One region of the Exiguobacterium sp. EA-TM-5 genome, then DNA from elsewhere that is predicted to be linked to it. Evidence: riboswitches for the same ligand, from Rfam matches in the RefSeq annotation. Region 1 holds a riboswitch; the other holds the start of a gene.

Region 1 (5,674 bases):
GCGTTTTGTTGAGAATCATTCGAAAGTGTGACCGGTTCCTCTAGTTCCTTGATCGTCGAACCCCGATGAATCCGTTGTGACAGTAAGAGCAGTGGTATTCCGAACAATGTCAAGCCCGCTAAAATCCCGAAAATCGGTAATGGACGGTCCGCTCCATATAAACTTAATAAATGACCACCGGCAATTGGACCGATCGATTGACCAATCGATGTTAACCCCATCGCTCCGAAATAACTGCCTCGTAATTCTGGCTTCGCAAAGCGATCGGTCAAGATGTCAGTCATCGTAAACATCATGACTTCGCCGCACGTGAAGATGATCATCGCGACGACCATCAACCAAATCGAACTCGCATTACCGATGATGAACAAACCGACAGCAACGGTCGCAATCCCGGTCGTAATCGAGACGAGTGGTGACGTCTTAACACCAAACTTCATGATCGGATATTGCACGATCAAAACGGTAATCGCATTGATCGTAATCAAGATCGCATAGAGCGTCTTCCCGCCTTCAAGCAGTGACGTCTCCGTCAAAAACTGTGGCAAGGTCGAGTTGAACTGGCTGTAACCGAAGACACCGAAGATGATACCCGCAAGTGCGAGCGTAAAGGCAATGTCGGTCCGCAACAGACGAATCGTCGCTCCAAACGACACCTTCTTGCCACCGTGCGTCTCAGTGATTGGATGGCGTTTGAACAAGATACCGATCATCACCCCGTACGCGATATAGACGAACGCTGTGATGTAAAACGTCGCTGACGTGTTCCCCGCACTCAGCAGTAAGGCGATTCCCGGACCGATCGCTGCTGCGATGTTGATCATCGCGTAACGGATATTGAAGACGAACAACCGGTTCGCTTCGTCCGTCGTATCACTGATCAAGGCACGAGCGGATGGTTCAAAAATCGAACGACAAACCCCGTTCAAGGCACTCAGAATGAAGAACGCCCAAAACGTCTCGACTTGGGCGAGCGCAATGAAGACGATCGCGAACCCAATCGTTCCAGTGAGCATCATCGCCCGACGACCGTAGCGGTCCGACAATGTACCACCGATGAAACTCATGACGAGACTGGCAATCGCTGAGATACTGAGGACCCAGCCGACATCGACCGGATCAAACTTCAAGACGGTCGTCATGTAGATGGCGAAGAACGGCATAGTGATGAACGTTCCAAGACGCGAGAAAAACGTCCCGAACAAGACCCCGAGTGTCAACGGATGCAGTTGACGAATGCGTTGCATATGATTCCCCCTAACCCCTGTTTCAGACAAATGAAAAGCATCCTTCCATTATATAGGAAGGATGCCGGCTTCGGTGAACTTATTTGCTGACTGGAACGACCGCACCTTTGTACTTGTCGAGAATCCAATCTTGGTTTTTCTTTTCGTGTAGTACGTCAAGAAGTGCTGTGACACGCTTGTCTTTTTCATCGCCATTACGTGTAACGATGATGTTGACGTATGGTGACGACTCATCTTCTGATGCGATCGCATCTTTCAATGGGTTCAGACCGTTATCGATCGCATAGTTTGTGTTGATGAGGACTGCGTCGCCTTCATTGTTTTTGTAAGCTTGCGGAAGAAGCGATGCCTCGATGTTCGTCTTGAACTTGAGTTTCTTCGGGTTCTCTGTGATATCACCGAGTTGCGCGTCTGTCGTTTTACCGTCTTTGAGTTTGATCAACCCTTCGTTTTGAAGGAACGTCAAGACACGTCCGCGTTCCGCGACGTTTGAGCTCGTTAAGATCGTTGCACCGTTTGGCAACTTATCGAGTGACTTGTATTTCTTCGAGTAGATACCGAGTGGTTCAACGTGGACGCCACCTGCGTTCGCGAACTTATACGATTTGTTTTCTTTCTCTTGTTGCTCGAGGTACGGTACGTGCTGGAAGTAGTTCGCATCGATTTCTTTTTCAGCGAGTGCCTTATTCGGAAGCACGTAATCTTGGAATTTTTGAATCTCAAGTTTGTAGCCTTTTGCTTCGTATTCTTTTTTGACGTGTTCAAGGATTTCAGCATGCGGTACGTTCGATGCACCAATGACGAGTGTCTTGTCATCGCTGCCTGATCCTGATGATTTTTCACCACATGCAGCAAGGCTGATTGCTAAAACGGATACAGCGGCAGTACCTACGAATTTTTTCCAAACTTTCATGAATGATTCCTCCAATATGAATAAAATTTGAATTAACGTTTATCGATTTTTTTAATCAACAAGTCACCAATAATTTGGATGACGAAGACGATCGCTAAGATTAAGAGTGTCGCAATAACGATGACATCGTTTTGGGAGCGCTGGAATCCTTCGATGAAGGCCATGTCCCCCAGTCCACCTCCGCCGACTACTCCGGCCATTGCCGTGTAACCGACAAGTGCAACGAGTGTGACCGTGATTCCCGAAACAATAGCAGGTAACGCTTCCGGGATTAAGACTTTATAGATGATTTGGAACTTCGTCGCCCCCATCGATTCCGCTGCCTCGATGACACCTTTATCGACTTCGCGCAACGCGAGTTCAACCATCCGACCGTAAAATGGTGCGGCACCAAAAATCAATGCCGGTAATGCTGCTGTTGGTCCGAGGAACGAACCGACAATCGCTTTCGTAAATGGAATCAATAAGATCAGTAAGATGATGAACGGTATCGAACGGAAGACGTTGACAATCAAGCTCAAAATCGAATAGAACGCCCGGTTCTTGAATAACAATTCTTCGTTTGTTGCAAATAATAGTAAACCAATGATCAGACCGAGAACGAATGTCGAGAGACCTGCGACTGCCGTCATATAGATCGTGCTACCTGTCGCTTCCCACACCATGTCCCAGTCTAGGTTGTCAAAGAATGAAATCATCGGTGATCCACCTCCACTTCAACATCACTGGCTTGAAGCTTCGTGATGACCGCTTGTGTTGCTTCTGTTTCCCCGATCAACTGAATGAACAGTGTACCGAGTGCCCCTTCCTGTGATTGACCAACGTTTCCGCCGATGATATTGAACAGGACTGGTGAATCTTTCATGACTTCCGCAAGGATCGGGCTTTCCGCTGTCGATCCGACGAACGTCAACTGAACGATTTTACCGGTTGGGTACCGTTCGCGGAGTTTCGCGAACGTCAACTCGTTTTCTGACGGTGACGTCAACTGTTTGACGAATTCTTTCGTCATCGCTTGTTTCGGATGACGGAAGACTTCTGCGACCGGTCCTTGCTCAACGATTTTACCGGCTTCCATGACGGCGACCCGGTGACAGATTTTTTGAATGACGTGCATCTCATGTGTGATCAAGACGATCGTCAGTTTCAGTTTTTCATTGATGTCGACGAGTAACTCAAGAATCGAGTCCGTCGTTTTTGGATCGAGTGCACTCGTTGCCTCATCACATAAGAGAACATCTGGGTTCGATGCCAGTGCTCGAGCGATACCGACACGTTGCTTTTGACCACCAGATAACTGTGACGGGTAAGCCCCTTCTCGTCCATCCAGACCAACAAGTTGGATCAACTCCGCGACTCGTTCTTTGCGGCGTGCTTTCGGGAAGCCACCGAGTTCGAGTGGGAACATGATATTTTCTTCAACAGTCCGTGACCAGAGTAAGTTGAAGTGCTGAAAAACCATCGAGACATTCTTGCGGACGCCTCGTAATTCTTTTGGTTTAAGTGATGTCATTTCAACACCGTCGATTTGGATCGAACCACTCGTTGGTGCCTCGAGCATATTAAGCAAGCGAATCAGAGTCGATTTCCCTGCTCCGGAATAACCGATTATTCCAAAAATTTCACCGCGCTCGATTGTCAGGTCGACATTCGCAACGGCTTCGACCGCTCCGCGCTTTGAGCGATAAATCTTTCCTACGTCTTGTAAACGAATCACAACTGTCCCTCCTAAATAAAAAAAGTGCGCGCGTTTTTGAGCAAACGCGCGCACTTTTCAGTACACAAAACCATTTGCTCTCATCTCCCAGACTTTTGTCTGCTGGAATTAGCACCACTTCGGATTAGATCCGCGGTTGCCGGGTTTCATCGGGCCAGTCCCTCCACCACTCTCGATAAGAGTTTCGGTATTAAGTTTGTAGAATATATTCTGAATATTAGCAGGGGTTATTTTTGTTGTCAAACAGTTTTTTCAGAAACTTTTTCGAGGAACGTGAAAGCACGTGTTAAGTCTTCTTTCAAATCTTCCGCATCCTCAAGTCCAACTGAAATCCGAACGAGACCATCTGTGATCCCGAGTTCTGCCCGACGCTCTGCTGGGATTGACGCGTGCGTCATCCGTGCAGGAACGGAAATCAGACTCTCAACGGCGCCAAGACTCTCAGCGAGTGTGAAGAAGTGTGTTGCCTCGACGAGTTTTTCTGCGTTCGCTGCTGAACCGACATCAAAGCTGATCATCCCACCGAATCCAGTCGCTTGTTTCGCTTGGATGTCATGTCCAGGGTGCGATGCAAGTCCTGGGTAGAAGATGTTCGAGACGATGTCTTGTGCTTGTAAGAACGCAACGAGATCATGGGCTGTTTCTTCGATCGCATCCATCCGAATACCAAGCGTACGAAGACCACGGACGAGCAAGAAACTGTCTTGCGGTCCAAGAACGCCACCTGTCGAGTTTTGGATGAAGTGCAGTTCTTCGCCGAGCGCATCATCTTTGACGACGACAAGACCAGCGACGACGTCCGAGTGTCCGCCGATGTATTTCGTCGCACTGTGCAAGACGATGTCTGCACCAAGTGCGAGTGGTTGTTGATGGTATGGTGTTGCGAACGTATTATCGACGACGAGTTTGAGATCGTGACGTTTCGCGATCGTTGCGATTGCTTCGATGTCTGTCACTTTCAACAACGGATTCGTCGGTGTTTCGACATAGACGATCTTCGTGTTGTCTTGAATCGCTGCTTCCGTTGCTGCAAGATCCGTCGTATCGACGAATGTCACTTGGATGTTGAACTTCGGTAAGACGCGTTGCATCAAGCGGAACGTTCCACCGTAAACGTCATCTGTCATGACGATGTGGTCACCAGACTCAAGCAAATGGAAGACGGCATGGATTGCTGCCATACCAGAACCGAACGCAAAACCACGTGCGCCGCCTTCAAGATCCGCAATCAAACGTTCGATGCTCGTCCGTGTTGGGTTCGCTGTCCGTGAGTATTCGTATCCGTCTTTGAGTTGACCGATTTTATCCTGCTTGTATGTGCTTGTTTGATAGATTGGTGGTGTGACGGCACCTGTTGCCCGGTCGACACCTGTTCCTCCATGAATCAATGCTGTCTTCTTACGCATGAGTTTCGTCCACCTTTTCAAAGATTTGTTGGCTTAAGTAGCGTTCGGCACTGTCTGCGAAGACCGTGACGATCGTACTGCCGGGGTGACGCTTCGCGATATCAAGGACAGCAACGAGCGCTGCACCTGCTGAACTACCGACGAGTAGTCCTTCACGAGCGGCAAGTGTATGGACCGCGTCAAATGCATCGCGGTCAGAAATCGTATGAATCTCGTCAACGAGCTCACGCGGCACGAGACTTGGCCATTTTGCTGTACCGATGCCTTCTGTCTTGTGCGGACCGGCGGGACCACCGTTTAAAACGGAGCCTTCCGGTTCGACGATCGCTGCTTTTGTGCCGAGACGTTGTTTTAAGAAGTCCGCTGTTCCTGCAAACGTACCACCTGAACC
Region 2 (5,674 bases), 470 kb from region 1:
CACAATGGGTTGCAGAAATCGTCGTACCCTCTAGCGATCAGCCAATCGTCGATGAATTGTTCACAAAACATTTACGTGCTTTAATTGAAATCACGATCTCACGACCTGATAATGATCCTGCTGCGATGATCGTCACGCCCCTTGAACGGACTGCCTTAAGCGAACACGTCTCGTATGTCTTCACCGGTAAGATGGTCATGATGAAGAATGATTTATCCGAATCAATCTTACGCGAAGTCGTCGAGGACGGATTCGCCGGCGAGGAGCTCGTCCAAGAGTACAAGGATCGTCGTTCAAAACGTGGCGCGCATATTACGAGCATTGCGAAGGAAACATTCAAACAGTATTTAGCAGAACATCCGGAAGCACCGATTTCTTAAGGTTTCTCAACTTCATCCGTGATGTGATCCGCTACATTAATTCGATCAATCGTATAGTGATCCGTATAGTGGATATAATTCGCACACGCGTTTTTTAACGGTGTCCGGTAACTGAACGTCTCATCAATCGATGATAAGGCTGCCTTGATCGTATGTGAATGACAAACGATTAAGATGCGTTTGCCCTCATGCACTCGCGTCACTTCCTGTAACGCTTCGAACACGCGGTCCTGAATCGCTTGTTCCGTCTCAAGACCCGGAACGAGGTTCGTATCGTTCGCTTGAACCGCTTCATAAATCGCTGCGACCGGCTCACCGGAAGCTGCACCAAACTCGCGTTCAACGAGTCGGTCATCCGTCGCTGTGATCGTCAATCCGACAGCACGACCGATGATTTCAGCTGTCTCAACGGCACGCGATAACGGGCTTGCTAATAAGACATCCCACTCCTCATTTGCTAGATAAGCGGCGCTTAGCTCCGCTTGTCTTCTTCCTGTTGCATTCAATGGAATATCTTCTCTTCCTTGGATCCGTTCATTTAAGTTCCAATCCGTCTGACCATGCCGCACTAAACAAATTTCAGTCATGTCTCTGTCTCCTTCATTCAAGAAATATGACTGATTGTATCATGTTTTTCACTTGAAAGTTGTCGCGGTGGCAATAACAACACCTGACAGGTGAATCGTTCAATTCGTTCGAGCAGTCGCTCAATCTTTAATGGATTTTCGGTCTGTGCAAAACTAGCAAGTGAGTGGGTACCATTCGGAAAAGAAAACAAACGGACATCCGCTCCTACATCGGCTCCCTTCTCAACGAAATGGAGCGCTTGTGAAAAGGGAACGATTGGATCTTTTTTGCCATGCAGGAGCATGATTGGTGGGGCGTCTGATGAGAGATGCGTCACGGGTGAAACGTGGGTCATAAGTTTGCGCCATTCTTCCCGTCCACCTTTATAAAACTTAATGTGAGCGATCCAAGTCTGAATGAAATTAAACAATAAAAAATTCGTCGGTGGATATAAAGCGATGACACCACTGATCAATGGCATGTGTCCTTCATCGCGCTCCCCGACGAAAGCAGTTGGAGCAAGTGCCGTCGTCAGCATAAGTGCAGCTCCGGCTGAGTCTCCCCATACCATCATTCGTCCTCTTAGAATACGGAGATCCTCTGCTTCCTTGTTTAAAAAGCATAGCGCATCCCGTACATCCTCCAAGTTATCCGGAAAATAACTGCCGTCTTCGAACAAACGATAATCGATACTACAAACGGCAACTCCGAGTTCAAGTAGGCGATCAACGATTGGGCTAAAGCAGAACATGTCCTCGCGCTCACCACGAACGAATGCGCCACCATGCGCGTAGATTGCGACCGGAAACGGTCCTTCTCCTGGCGGATAATAGAGATCGAGTTGTAAGGTGCGGTCTCCCACTTGTTTGTAGGTGAGCGTCCGCGGTGCGAGTTGTTTTTCTGTGAGTGGCAAGGCGGGTTCAGTCCATCGAAGCAGTGCCCCATAATTGTTCCAAATGCTTGCTCCCGCTGCTGCCGTCGTCAATAATGCAGCTCCCCCCATTAGCCATGCAGTTTCACGTTTCACTTGATCACCTCCAATAAGACGTACCAGTTTCTTCACTTTATTACTCTTTTACCCCGTTTTAAAAGAAGTCGAACGTCTCGGTATTCCTACTTGACGCCTCCCGTACGTTCCGCTATAGTGAAAAAGTCCAAATCGGAACAATTACGTTTTAAAAACGGAGGTAACACATAATGAAAAAAGTCATTCCCGCTCTAACGGTCGCATTTGCGAGTGCAAGTCTCCTCGCAGCTTGCGGCTCAAACAGCGATTCGTCGACTTCAAATAACAAACAGACAGAAGTTTATACATCAACGTTCGCAACCGCTGCTATTGCTCGTGAAATCGGCGGTGATCAAGTCAGCGTCAAGATGATCGTCCCACCTGGAGCAGACCCTCACTCTTATGAACCCACCTCAAAGCAACTCACTGAAATCGCTAAAGGTGACCTATTCCTCTTGACAGGTACGACACTCGAACCGTATTCGAAAAAAATCCAAGAGAGCTTAAAAGGCACGGACGTCCGTTTCATTGAGACGAGTAAAGACGTTACCTTACTAGAATCGGATGCTACGCTTCACGCTCATGAAGAAGAAGGACATGATGATCACGCAACGGATGAACATGCGCATGAAGAAGAAGGACATGATCATGGAAAATATGATCCACACGTCTGGCTCGATCCTATCAACGCGAAAGCAATGGCACGTTCGATTACAATTGCTCTATCAAAAGAAGCACCAAAAGATAAAGCAACATTCGAGAAAAACTTAGAAGCCTTCGACCAACAAGCTGATGAGTTAGACGAACAATTCAAGCAAGCCGTCGCTGACGGATCGAAAAAAGAATTGCTTGTCACGCATGCCGCTTATGGTTATCTTGCAGAACGGTACGGATTTACGCAACTTCCAATCGCCGGAATTTCTCCTTCCGATGAACCCTCACAAAAGCAACTGGCTGCTTTAGTGAAAGAAGCACGCATGCATGATTTGAAATATATCGCATTCGAAGAGACTGTTTCCCCGAAGGTCGCGCGCGTCATCCAAAAAGAAATCGGAGCTGAATCCGTGACGATTCATAACCTAGAGTCGGTCACGAAAACGCAACAAAACAGTTCTTATTTCAAATTGATGGAAGAAAACGTCCAGACATTGAAACAAGCACTTCAGTAAAGTACAGTTGACACGCGTTACTCAATGCGGTACGGTAAGAAACGTGTTTTACAACAATTGAATGACTTCTTTTTATCGCGAGAAACGGAGGGACTGGCCCGATGATGTTTCGGCAGCGGACGATTTGATTCGTACTGTGCCAAATCCAGCAAGCGAAAGCTTGAGAGATAAGAAGAGCGTCTTTATTTTATAAAGACCTCCTTCTTTCTTGCGAAGGGGTCTTTTTTTGTATTTTTGAGAAACGAGGTGTCAACAATGAATGAAACGATTACGCCTAACAAATGGGCACTGCTTCCTCTCGTCGTATTCCTGGTCCTCTTTATCGGTGCCGGAATCTTTTATGACGACTTTTACAAATTCCCGATTCTTATCGCCGCTTTGATCGCTTTAATCTTTGCTGCAATCACAACGAAAGGGAGTATCAACCAGACCGTCGAACGGATTGCGACTGGTGCCGGGAATCCTGATATCATGATCATGGTCTTCATCTTCTTATTAGCCGGTACGTTTTCTGGTACTGCAGAAGCGATCGGTGCAATCGATGCAACCGTTAATGCTGCCTTGACGTTCTTGCCTCCCTCGCTCCTCATGAGTGGTCTGTTCATCATCGCCGCCTTCATTTCGATGGCAATGGGAACATCAACTGGAACGATTGCTGCACTTGCTCCCATCGCCTTCGGTATTCATGAAGCGACAGGTATCAATGTTGCCATCGCAGCGGCAGCTGTCGTTGGTGGATCGATGTTCGGAGATAACTTGTCATTCATTTCCGATACGACGATTGCTGCCGTTCGGACACAAAAAACGAACATGCGCGATAAATTCCGAACGAACTTCATGATCGTTCTCCCGGCTGCCATCTTGACGGTCATCCTACTCGCATTCGTGTCTGGTTCTGGTGACGTCGTCGAAGCAAAAGCATTCGAGTTCTATAAATTGATTCCGTACCTTGCCGTCATCGTACTAGCGATCTTTGGCGTCAACGTCATTCTTGTTCTCATCGGTGGTACGTTACTCACCGGCATCATCGGTATGATCGACGGTAGCTTCGACTTAAGTGGATTCGTCCTCTCGATGTCCGAAGGGATGTTAGGAATGGCTGAGATTTCAATTTTGACACTCCTCATGGGTGGTCTCGTCAGCTTGATTACGTTCAACGGCGGAATTGCTTTCTTAAAAGAGACGCTGACACGCAAGATTTCACAACGTCGTGGTGCTGAATTCAGTATGGCAGCACTCGTTAGCGCAACAAACCTTGCGACGGCAAACAATACGATCTCGATTTTGGTCGCTGGACCACTAGCAGCTGAAATAGCAGATACGTATGAAGTTGATCGTAAGAAATCGGCGAGTATCCTCGATATCTTCTCTTGTGGTATTCAAGGCATCATCCCGTATGGAGCACAGCTTTTGATTGCAGCGGAGTTGACGAAGACAGCTTCTCCTGAACTGATTCCGTATCTGTTCTATCCGTTCCTACTCTTCATTTGTGGATCAATCGCCATCTTCTTCGGATTCCCACGCATGAAAAAGACATCGACGAAGCAAGAAAAAATTTCTTCTTAATCGACAACAGGTCCGATCGTCATGATCGGACCTGTTTTTATTATTTTTTCTGCTTTGCTTGTCTTTCTAAAATCAAATAGGCGATTGCCGGAAGTGGAAATTGAACGAGTCCAGCTCCTCCCCAAACCCATGGATTACGTCCTGACTTTCGAGCACTGAGAAACAGACTAACTGCTTGTGTGACCAACAAGGCACCAATACTGAGCCAAGCTCCCTTTGATAACTTTTTATTCTTTTGAGCCATCTTTTCTCCCCCTCTTTCTGACATACGGTCAGATTTTATGAATTCTCTTCTATTTTACCGCATTCTATTTCTCCATGAGCATGGAAACGGACGTCTTCGTTCGTTCATGCTAAACTAAACGAGCAAATCTAAAACTATGTTTTATGAGGAGGAGTAACACATGCAATACGCAAAACTTTCAAATGGTATTACGATTCCCCAAATCGGATTCGGTGTCTGGCAAGTAGATGAAGAGACAGAAGCACCTGCTGCTGTCGCTGAAGCATTACGCGTCGGCTATCGTCATATCGATACAGCTGCCGTCTACAAAAACGAGCGCGGTGTCGCAAAAGGAATCAAGGAAAGCGGCGTGAAACGTGAGGATCTCTTCTTAACGTCAAAAGTCTGGAACGATGATATTCGTGCCGGTCGGACGAAGGAAGCATTCGCAGAATCGCTCGAACGTCTCGAAACAGATTATCTTGACCTCTACCTGATCCACTGGCCGGTCGAAGGCTATATCGAAGCGTGGAAAGCGATGGTTGAACTATATGAAGAAGGCAAGATCAAAGCGATCGGTGTCTCGAACTTCAAGGAACATCACCTCGATACATTGGCAGAAGAGGGCTTGATGGCACCAATGATCAACCAAGTCGAGTTGCATCCACAATTACCGCAACACGAACTGCACGAATACTTGCAAGATCACAACATCCAAGTCGAAGCATGGAGCCCGCTCATGCAAGGGAAATTCCTCGAAATC

What was found. Region 1 has a riboswitch for S-adenosylmethionine ahead of ACV3PA_RS06145 (methionine ABC transporter ATP-binding protein). Riboswitches for the same ligand answer to the same signal wherever they lie in the genome.
Region 2: another riboswitch for S-adenosylmethionine. It lies ahead of ACV3PA_RS03770 (Na+/H+ antiporter NhaC family protein); the one in region 1 lies ahead of ACV3PA_RS06145 (methionine ABC transporter ATP-binding protein).

The regions. Positions count from the first base shown of each region.
Region 1 covers NZ_CM132670.1:1,188,072-1,193,745, reverse strand. Annotated here, with positions in the region: gene ACV3PA_RS06160 (MDR family MFS transporter) at 1-1,247, opposite strand, end outside; gene ACV3PA_RS06155 (MetQ/NlpA family ABC transporter substrate-binding protein) at 1,327-2,160, opposite strand; gene ACV3PA_RS06150 (methionine ABC transporter permease) at 2,193-2,858, opposite strand; gene ACV3PA_RS06145 (methionine ABC transporter ATP-binding protein) at 2,855-3,877, opposite strand; SAM riboswitch class I at 3,955-4,059, opposite strand; gene ACV3PA_RS06140 (bifunctional cystathionine gamma-lyase/homocysteine desulfhydrase) at 4,117-5,283, opposite strand; gene ACV3PA_RS06135 (PLP-dependent cysteine synthase family protein) at 5,276-5,674, opposite strand, start outside.
Region 2 covers NZ_CM132670.1:714,940-720,613, reverse strand. Annotated here, with positions in the region: gene ACV3PA_RS03790 (YwpF family protein) at 1-380, shown strand, start outside; gene ACV3PA_RS03785 (histidine phosphatase family protein) at 377-967, opposite strand; gene ACV3PA_RS03780 (alpha/beta hydrolase) at 985-1,974, opposite strand; gene ACV3PA_RS03775 (metal ABC transporter solute-binding protein, Zn/Mn family) at 2,145-3,122, shown strand; SAM riboswitch class I at 3,192-3,296, shown strand; gene ACV3PA_RS03770 (Na+/H+ antiporter NhaC family protein) at 3,378-4,688, shown strand; gene ACV3PA_RS03765 (hypothetical protein) at 4,729-4,932, opposite strand; gene ACV3PA_RS03760 (aldo/keto reductase) at 5,093-5,674, shown strand, end outside.